DNA from 2 places in the Methylomonas sp. MK1 genome. Region 1 is predicted to be linked to the other one. Evidence: riboswitches for the same ligand, from Rfam matches in the RefSeq annotation. Region 1 holds a riboswitch; the other holds the start of a gene.
The links. A riboswitch is a leader RNA that binds a small molecule or an ion and turns the genes downstream of it on or off. The one in region 1 is predicted to bind cobalamin.
Positions count from the first base shown of each region.

Region 2: another riboswitch for cobalamin. It lies ahead of G006_RS27550 (CbtB domain-containing protein); the one in region 1 lies ahead of G006_RS0114070 (TonB-dependent receptor domain-containing protein).

Region 1 covers NZ_AQOV01000001.1:2,966,761-2,971,687, reverse strand. Annotated here, with positions in the region: gene panB (3-methyl-2-oxobutanoate hydroxymethyltransferase) at 1-352, shown strand, start outside; gene panC (pantoate--beta-alanine ligase) at 357-1,208, shown strand; gene panD (aspartate 1-decarboxylase) at 1,307-1,687, shown strand; gene fliW (flagellar assembly protein FliW) at 1,734-2,192, opposite strand; cobalamin riboswitch at 2,331-2,546, shown strand; gene G006_RS0114070 (TonB-dependent receptor domain-containing protein) at 2,666-4,489, shown strand; gene G006_RS0114065 (hypothetical protein) at 4,509-4,927, shown strand, end outside.
Region 2 covers NZ_AQOV01000001.1:811,672-816,598, forward strand. Annotated here, with positions in the region: gene cobM (precorrin-4 C(11)-methyltransferase) at 1-590, opposite strand, end outside; gene G006_RS0103805 (cobyrinate a,c-diamide synthase) at 587-1,885, opposite strand; gene G006_RS0103810 (CbtA family protein) at 1,888-2,535, opposite strand; gene G006_RS27550 (CbtB domain-containing protein) at 2,537-2,713, opposite strand; cobalamin riboswitch at 2,802-2,931, opposite strand; gene G006_RS0103815 (hypothetical protein) at 3,012-3,995, opposite strand; gene G006_RS29035 (flagellar transcriptional regulator FlhD) at 4,097-4,726, shown strand; gene G006_RS0103825 (FlhC family transcriptional regulator) at 4,716-4,927, shown strand, end outside.

The sequences.
Region 1 (4,927 bases):
AGGCGGTTATAGAGTGCAGGGGCGTGAAGAACAGCAAGCCCGGCAAATTGTTGCGGATGCGGAAAAAATCGAGCAAGCGGGCGCCGGTCTTTTAGTGTTGGAATGCGTGCCAGCGCAGCTAGCCGCCGAAATAAGTCAGCGGCTGAGTATTCCCACTATCGGCATCGGCGCTGGTGTTGATTGCGATGGCCAGGTGTTGGTGCTGTACGACATGCTGAATATCAGCACAGGCAAGCGGCCGCGCTTTTCCAAAGATTTTATGGCCGACGCCTCCAGCATAGAAGAGGCGGTGCGCCTGTATCATCAAGCGGTTAAATCCGCGCAGTTTCCAGCGTCCGAACACAGTTATTAAGCGTATGCAAATAGTCACCAGCGTCGCCGCGTTAAGAGAGGTAATCCGGCAATGGCGGCAAAACGGGCAAAGCGTCGGTTTCGTGCCGACCATGGGCAATCTGCATGCCGGGCATATCAAACTGGTTAGCACCGCGAGGCAAGAGGCCGATAAAGTGGTGGTCAGTATTTTCGTCAATCCCACCCAATTTGGGCCAAACGAAGATTTTGCCAGCTACCCGCGCACCGAACAGCAGGATCAGGAAAAACTGCTAGCCAGCGGTGCTGATTTACTGTTCTTGCCGTCGGTGACGGAAATGTATCCGCAAGCCACGCAAACCGGCATTTCAGTCAGCGGCTTGTCGGCCCTGCATTGCGGGGCCAGCCGGCCCGGGCATTTTGACGGAGTGGCATTGGTGGTTTGCAAGCTATTGAATATGGTGCAGCCCGATGTGCTGCTGCTGGGGGAGAAGGATTTTCAACAGCTGACGCTAATTCGGCAAATGGTTGCTGATTTGAATATACCGGTTACCGTCCAAGGCGTGGCAACGGTTCGGGAAGATGACGGTCTGGCGATGAGTTCTCGCAATGGCTATTTATCCGAACAACAAAGACAACAAGCGCCTAAGCTCTATCAAGCCTTGTGCGCAGCGCGCGATGATATTTTGGCAGGGTATGACGATTATCCGGCGGTGGCTGAACAGCAGCGGCAGAATCTGCAACAAGCCGGTTTTGCCGTCGATTATTTCAGTATCTGTCGTAGCGCGGATTTATTGCCTGCCTACGCTAGCGACTCTAATCTGCTGATTTTGGCTGCTGCCAGGCTGGGCAAGACGCGTCTAATCGATAACCTCTACTTTTCTAAAACAAGTATCTGACGTTACGGTTTTTTTGCCTATAAAAGCTAATGCTTAAATTTGATAGCGCTTCCAATTTCAGGCATAATCGCCGGCCCTAGTATTCGACCTTGTTTACCATGAACATAAACATGCTTAAAGCTAAGTTACACCGTGCGCGGGTAACGCATTCCGAGCTGGATTACGAAGGATCGTGTGCTATAGACGGCAAAATTTTGGATTTTTCCGGGATTAGGGAATACGAGCAAATCCATATTTATAACATTAACAATGGTCAGCGCTTCACCACATACGCGATTCGCGCCGAAGAAGGTTCCGGTGTGTTTTCGATTAACGGCGCAGCTGCAAGGTTGGCGTGTCCTGGCGATTTGATTATCGTCTGCGCGTTCGCTAGCCTAGATGAGAAGGAACTGAAGAACTACAAGCCGACTTTGGTGTATTTCGACGGCAACAATCATATTAGCCATTCCAGTCATTCCATTCCTGTTCAGGCCGCCTGATTTAAATAACCGCCGGCGGCTCAGTCTCCGGCGGTTATTTGCGTTTTTAAGCTTCCGATACGTCTATTTCGCTGACTTTCTCGGTCAGGGTGATGCTTTGCTCAATAGCCACCAATACTTTTTGCATGCCGATGCGTTTGTTGGCGTTGATCAATATCGGCGACTTGATTGAGCCTTTGATAGTCGGCTTGCCGTTATCCTGCTCGTTGTCCTTGTGCAGTAGAATTAAAATCACCAACTCGTCGCCCGGCTCTATTTGCAACAGCGCTTCTTCCGGATCGGTTACCGTAAAGTTGTAATTGATGTTGAAATTGGCCGGATGCGCCGCGGAAAAGGTTAGCTCCGCGTTATCGACCGATTGCAGCCAAAACACTATTTCGCTGCCTTCCTGATGAAATAACTTAAAGCGGGTCTGATCTTCGAAACCGGGTAGGCCGCGCGGAAAATTGATGATAGTGTCCGGATTGATGTCTTGGTTGCCTAACAATTTCGATTGAATTTCCATAGTCCCGCCCGTATTCGTTGAAGTCTAAGTTAACAGCATTAATCAATGCACCAATGTATAGCACGGAAAGGGGTATTTGCAATGCGGATTGTCGGTAACCGACCAGGTATTCTTGCTTTATCGCGGCCGACTCCCTACAATTGCGCGCTTCTTTCAGGTGTTTGCGCCGTTTTCGGCCAAGCTTAAACAGGAAGTCGGTGCGGCGGTTTTAACCGCCCATGCCGACGCTGCCCCCGCAACGGTAGATAAGTAAAGAGCTGCGTTTTTGCCACTGTGCGCTTTGCATGGGAAGGTCGTAGATCAGGCGTAAAGCCACTTATAAGCCCGGAGACTGGCCCGGAAGATCATTCGAGACAGCGGAGGGCTGTTTACGGAATGGTCTGAGTCCATGCCTAGCCTGCCTCCGTCTTTTTCGTTTTCCGTTTTTCCTCTGTCCTTTTTCACCCGGATGCGCGGCGGGCGCAGAGGACAATATGCAATCAATTTTATACAAATCTTTATTTCTGGCGAGTACGCCTTTTACGGTGTTGGCGGCGACTAGCGACGAGGCGATTAACCTTGCCGAGACAGTCGTCACGGCTACCCGCACCGAAACTCGGCAGAGCGAGTTGGCTACGGCGATGACGGTTTATACGCGCCAGGACATCGAGAAACTTCAGGTCAGAACCCTACCCGAGCTGCTGAAAGGTACGTCTGGTGTTGATATGGTGCAGAGTGGTGGTTACGGCAAGGATACCAACGTCTTTCTGCGCGGCACCAATGCCGATCATGTGCTGGTTCTGATCGACGGCATCAAGGCTGGTTCGGTTACTACCGGCACCAGTGCCTTTCAGTTTATTCCTATCGATCAAATTGAACGCGTGGAAATAACTCGCGGCCCCCAGTCGAGTTTGTATGGCTCGGAAGCAATTGGCGGGGTGATTCAAATATTTACCCGCAAGGGCGGCAACAGCGAACGGCCGAATATCGCGTTGGAAGCCGGTGGCGGCTCTTACGACACGTATAATGGTTCGGCGGCCGTCAACGGCAAATGGGGTAAGGCTTGGTATAGCTTGGGTGCCGCTCAATTGGGTAGCCAGGGCATCAATGCTTTGAGCGGTGTCAGCGTCGCGAGCGGCTATAATCCGGACCGCGACGGCTATAACAACACCAGTCTGAATGCCAAAGCCGGTTACCGCTTCGACAACGGCGCAGAACTGGAAGCATTTTTCCTGCGTGCCGAAGGCGAAACCGAGATAGACAACTCCATCAGTAGCACCACTGAGTTCGTCAATCAGACGTTGGGCGCGACCGCCAGCGCTAATTTCAGTGATATGTGGCGGTCCACATTACGCATAGGGCAAAGCGTGGACGATGCTGACCAGTTTCGGCATAACGGCCAATTTATCAGTCGTTTCAACACCACGCGCTGGAACGCCAGTTGGTTGAATGAATTGGCCTTGCATAAGGATCACCAATTAACGCTGGGCACCGACTACCGTTTTGATGAAATCGACAGCACCACGCGTTACGCAGAAACATCCCGCTACGATGTAGGCGCATTTGCCGAGCTGCATAGCCGGGTCTTCGATAAGCATTTTTTGAATGCTTCCGTGCGTTGGGACGAAAACCAGGCCTTCGGCGACAGCGTTACCGGCAATTTTGGCTGGCGGTTTAATTGGGATTACGGTCTCAGCGCTTTTGCCAGTTTCGGTAATGCCTTCAAGGCCCCGACTTTCAATCAGTTATACTTCCCCGGCTTCGGTAATGCCGGTTTGCGGCCGGAAAAATCCACCAGTTTCGAAGCCGGTTTTGCCGGACGTCACGATTGGGCAAATTGGGAACTGCGCGCTTATCACACCAATATCGAGGATTTGATTGTATTCAGTGGCACGCCATCCACCGCCAGAAATATCGGCAAGGCGCAGATAGACGGCATAGAAGCGGAAGTGTCCACGCCAATTTTCGGCTGGAACAACAAATTGAGCATGAACCTGATGACGCCCAAAGATAGACAGACCAACTTGCGTCTGCCGCGTCGGGTGACGGAAAGTTTGTCCTATGATGTCTCGCGCTCGTTCGGCGACTTCGATATTGGTGCTGCCGTGCTGGCTCAGGGCGAACGTTTCGATAATAGTACCAATACCGTGCGGTTGGGCAGCTTCATGACCGCCGATCTGCGCACCGCTTATCGCATCGACAAAAATTGGATGTTAAGCGCCAAACTGAATAATATGTTCGACAAACGCTATCAAACGGTTAACACCTATAACAGCTTCGGTAGAAATTTCTATTTTTCGATCCATTACAATTACTAAACCTTTTCTGGAGAACCCTATGAATCTGAATCAAACCCTGGCTGTCAAACCCGGCGCGGTAGCGCTGATGGCGTTGATGGCTGCCACCCGCTTTCACCATTTCGGTACGCCGTTTGCGTTGCCGGACGCTTCGCTGGCGGTGTTTTTTTTCGCCGGCTTATGGCTAGGGGGGCGCTATTTGTTCGCCTTTTTGCTAGCTGAAGCGGTGCTGATTGATTATTTGGCGATCACTAAACTCGGCGTCAGCGATTTTTGCGTGTCTAAAGCTTACGAGTTTCTGGTGTTTTCTTATGGCGCAATGTGGCTGGGTGGCAAATGGTGCCGACAATTCGCTGCGCTGTCAGTTGCCACAGTTGCACAACGTTTGATGGCTCTGGTAGCGGCTACCTCCATCGCGTTTTTGTTTTCCAACGGCAGCTTTTACTGGCTGTCCGGCCG
Region 2 (4,927 bases), 2.2 Mb from region 1:
GCCTTATGAACCACCAATACCGGGGAATCATCAGCCCAGTTGGCGGCTTTTAATTCGCGTTCGATCAAGGGCAACAAGGTGATCGATAAAAACAGGCACAGCGTGGTGTGATGGCTGGCCAGTTCTTGCAAGGATTCACCGTCCGGCATCGGCGTGCGGCCTTCAACACGGGTAAGAATCACGGTCTGCGTGACTTCGGGTAAGGTCAGGCTTTCGACTGCGCAAGCCATCGCAGCAAACGCCGACGAGACGCCCGGCACTACTTCGACGGCAATGTTGGCCGCATCCAGTGGTTGCACCATTTCAATCAATGCACCGTACAAGCCAGGGTCGCCGGTTTGCAGGCGAATGACGGTTTTGCCCGGACCGGCTTGTTCGGTCAGCCAGTTGGTAATCTGCTCCAAAGTCATGTCTTTGGAATCTTTGATCACGCAAGTGCTTGGGGCCCATTGCGTCGCTGCGGCCTGTACCAGAGAGCCTGCGAACAAAATGGCATCCGCTTTGGCAATTAAGTCGCGACCTTTGACAGTGATTAAATCAGGATCACCGGGACCTGCGCCGACAAACCACACTTTAGGTTGAATGCTCATAGAAAAAATCCAGCCGCGACCTGGGGGTTGAACGGAAAGTAGGTGTGCAGATAAGACGCTTGCAACGAACCCAGCTGATAAAAGTTTTCGTTACGGCGACGATTGCGTTGGGGCTTCGATTCGGTGAACGGCTGCAGTGTGGTTTCCAGTTGCGAGTGATGAAAGCTATGCCCGCGAATTTCACCTTGTTCCAACTGCACGCTGTGCATGCCAAGATTGACCAGCCGTTTTTGCATCTGCGCGCTAGCGGGTAGTAATCCTGCCATCGCTGCCGCATTGCCGTCTTTATCGGCCAAACGTTCCAGCAAATATAAAAAACCGCCACATTCGGCGTAAATCGGTTTACCGGCTTGATGATGTTGCTGCAAGGCTTGTTTCATGGCGACATTGTCGGCCAATGTTTGGAGATGTAGTTCCGGGTAACCGCCGGGCAAATAAACACTGTCTGCCTCGGGTAATACGTGGTCTGCGAGCGGCGAGAAAAACGTCAGTTCAGCGCCCATGGCTTGCAAACAATCCAGATTTGCTTGATAGATAAACGAAAATGCGGCATCGCGAGCTACCGCGATACGCTTACCAGTCAGCAATTTCGGCGGCGGATCGGTAGTAATCGGCGCGAAGGTGACCGGCTCCGGCAATCGGCACGGCGCAAGACTGCCGAGCAATTCGGCGGCTCGCGCCAGGCGAAGATCGAGATCGCCGATTTCGTCGGCCTGCAACAAACCCAGATGTCGCGAAGGTAAGCCGACCGCGTCGTCTTTCGCCATCGCCACCAGCAAAGGCATGTTATTCGGCAACGCTTCTTCTAGCAGTTTGGCATGACTAGGACTGCCGACTTTGTTGGCGATGACCCCGGCAAACGGTAAGTTGGCACGGTAATGGGCTAAGCCATAAGCTACTGCGGCAAAAGTTTGTGCCATGCCGCCCGCATCGATGACAACGGCCACAGGCACGTCTAGTGTTTGTGCCAAATCGGCGCTGCTGCTATCGCCGTCGAACAAGCCCATGGCACCTTCAATCAAGATAACGTCAGCGTCGGCGGCGGCGTTATAAAGCATCTCACGGCAATGCGCTTCGCCCATCATCCATAAATCCAGCTGATAAACCGGTTGTCCGCAAGCAAAGCTCAAGATTTGCGGATCGATAAAATCCGGGCCGGTTTTGAACACGCGTACCTTTCGGTTTTGCTGGCGATGGTAATAGGCCAAAGCTGCAGTTATGGTGGTTTTGCCTTGCCCGGAGGCAGGGGCGCTGATCAATATCGCCGGGCAATGGCGTGTTGCGGTAGCATTCATCACTAAAACGTTACTTTACGCAACAATCGGCCCGATATTGCTCCTAAGGTCAGCCAGAAAATAGCGTTGTTGATGGATGTCAACACCACAAAATGCTGTTGTAAGGCTTCGGGCGCTAAAGCCTGAGCAACCTCCGGATGCGGTGCGCCGATCAGATGCGGTAAGGCCAGTAAGCCAGCGCCGCCGATTTGCAGCCAGCGCTGTTTGGTCAAAAACAGACCAAACAAGCCAATCGCGGTAGCGGCGGCCGTAAAAAGCCACCACGCTTGGCGACTATGCAATTCGGCGCTGTCAGTACCCGGCAACTCCGGCGGCAAGCCCAATGATGGCGCGACAAAAAATACCAAATAACCGGCCAAACCCCAGCCGAGTCCGTACAGGTAACCGTGTTGATCCCGCCAGTACAGGGCGACACTGATAAACAAGGCAAAGCCGAAGCCGGTCAGGCCATTGAACAGCAAAGTAAAGCCATTGCGTTGCCAGCCGTCCGTCGGTTGCCAGTCATGCGCATGCTCGGCCGATGGTGTTTCGAATTGCTCGGCGGCCAAAATCAAGGGCAAGGTTTGATAGTGTTGGAGCACGCTGAGTAACAAGCCGCCCAATAGTCCAGCCAGTAGCGACGCCGCAACCAACTTACGAAAATCCGCCATGTTAATGGCAAGGAAAAGCAGCGCTGTGACGTCCGTCGTGGGCGGCGTTATGTAGGTAGTTGTTGGCGTCCTGCAAGAAACCCAAACCTAAAACGACGGTCAGACCCAAAACAATAGCACTCAGGCCAGGCAGGATTTTTGAGGAAGAAAGGGTGGTAGATGCTGCAAGTGTTTTCATGGTTGTCTGTTCCGAATAAGGTGGACGGAATAACAGAGGGAAAGACAAACCAAAAAAAACCGATTTGACAGATCGCCCTCCGCAATACTGTTGACTACAGTTTTAGGCCTGTCTCCGGGCTCGTGACGAATCACCTACCGTTGCGGGGGCAGCGTCGGCATTTAACCGACTTCCAGTTTCACCCGCCAAGAGCGGGAACCTTAAAACCAGCGGCGATTGTATGCCGCAGCTAGTCGTAGGGCAAATGAAATGTATTGAAATAAGAATAAACTGTGCGGCAGCAGTTCCTCTCGACAAGTTATCGATCAACCAGTAATCGCCCGCAACGCGTGATTCGATCGAAACTGAACACATGCTCTCTTGGGCTTTCATAACACCGCCCCACCAACCTGCGCCGATAATCCGGCTCGCCTTTTTCGAGATAAATAGTGGCGCCACAAATGGGACATGCCGCCGAATACCGAACTAACCGAATTACTCTTAAATCTCCGTCTCGAAGCAGTTCGAACTGCGCAGACTGTTCATAAAAATTTGTGAATAGTTCATGGGCTACGACAATTCGATCATCCAACAATAATATCCAAGGCTTGATGATAGTTACCCAGGAACCATAGGGAATCGCGAAAATACTGACCAGTAATGTCAAATCTTGCGTTGTCACGGATCTGGGTAAGGATAACGATAGCCATCCAGCATAAGCAATTAACACCGACAACCCAGCTATGATTGCTAGCCAACCCACTATAACCCAGACATGCCATTGTCTTAATTCAATTTGTCCATGCCGAAATAACCGACTCGCGATCCAACTGGGTTTGACTTCACCTAGTTCAGTCATTTGATAGCTGGCTTGCAAATCGGCTGCATTGTTCCTGCCAAGGACGCCGTCAATCGCTTGGTCTTCTTCCGTTATTTCCGGTATCGGTTCTGCCTTGATATAGAACGTCGTGAGTTGTCCCGGACCGCCCTTTGTGCTTTTACGGTCAGGTTTTGCATAACAAGACAACCCACGTTTACGAGCAAACTCTAAGATTTGCGGCTCTCGGGTTTCGCAATATTTCTTCAACGAACCCGGCCAATCGATCCACTTTTTAGGATCGGAAATTCCTATAGATTCACCGACTGCGGCGACGATTTCATCAGCCGTGAACCGGCGCTTCGACTCTTCGAATTCTGACTTCTTCAACGATTCCTGGGCTAACGCGCGCAATATGCGGTGCCCTTTTTCATCGCTTGGCTCGCTATCCAACCAATCGATCAAGCATTGAATTACCTCGCGCATAAACCACCCCAAACCAGGTAACCAGCAGTAGTTGTCTGGTTAGCGAATAGCCGATTCATAACAATTTCCTCCATAACAAATTCAAGATAAGCAATATAAAAATGATTTTGGAATGCAATTATTCAGGTCAAACACCAATTAAGGCTCTACTTCTTGTAGGCAAAGTCCCTGGTAAGCAGAACGAGATTAGAAGAATTTCAGGATCATTCAATTCATTGGACCCTGCAATTAGCCTGGCGTTATCAAATTGGCCGTCCGTTATTTGCCGAAAAAAGCGTCGCCAGCGCAATAGGACAATTATTTTCAACAAAGCCAAATCATATCTATCGGGGGTTCCGGAGGTTTGTGACCCAAATCAGGTCACTTTGCGACCGGGACATTTCCGCGTTGCCTGCCTAGCATATCGACAACAGTCGTTAATCAACTCAGAGGCGTTTATGTCAACACTGGATGAAGATCTTGCCCGGTTAAATTTCGAATATCTCATGCTAGCCAGGGAATGCGCACGCAGTAATCCTGAAGAAACGGCCTGGCGCTTTGGATTAGATCGGAATGGTATAGACCATCTCGCCGGCACGACACAGGAGCAACTTCGTGAACACGCCGAAAGCAGTCGCGCAGTGATTCAGTTATTGCCGGTTTATGTTCCAAGCAACTTGCCCATGGTCGCCTATGTGGATCTTCTCCAACCGTGTATCACTGGAACTGCGGATGAAACCAATGCCCTTTAAAAGCAGGTCAAATATAGGCGCGGACTTGCTATTGGCCGAAAGGCTAATCCAGCTTGGCGTACGTCCTCCGATTGTCAGCCAACTCTGCCATTTAACCCGAAAGCAAAGCATCGAATTATCTAAAGCGGTACAAGGACAACCGCCCAAACAAGGCATGCTGCCTCATGATCATCAATGGGCCATCCGCTCGGCGTTCAACAA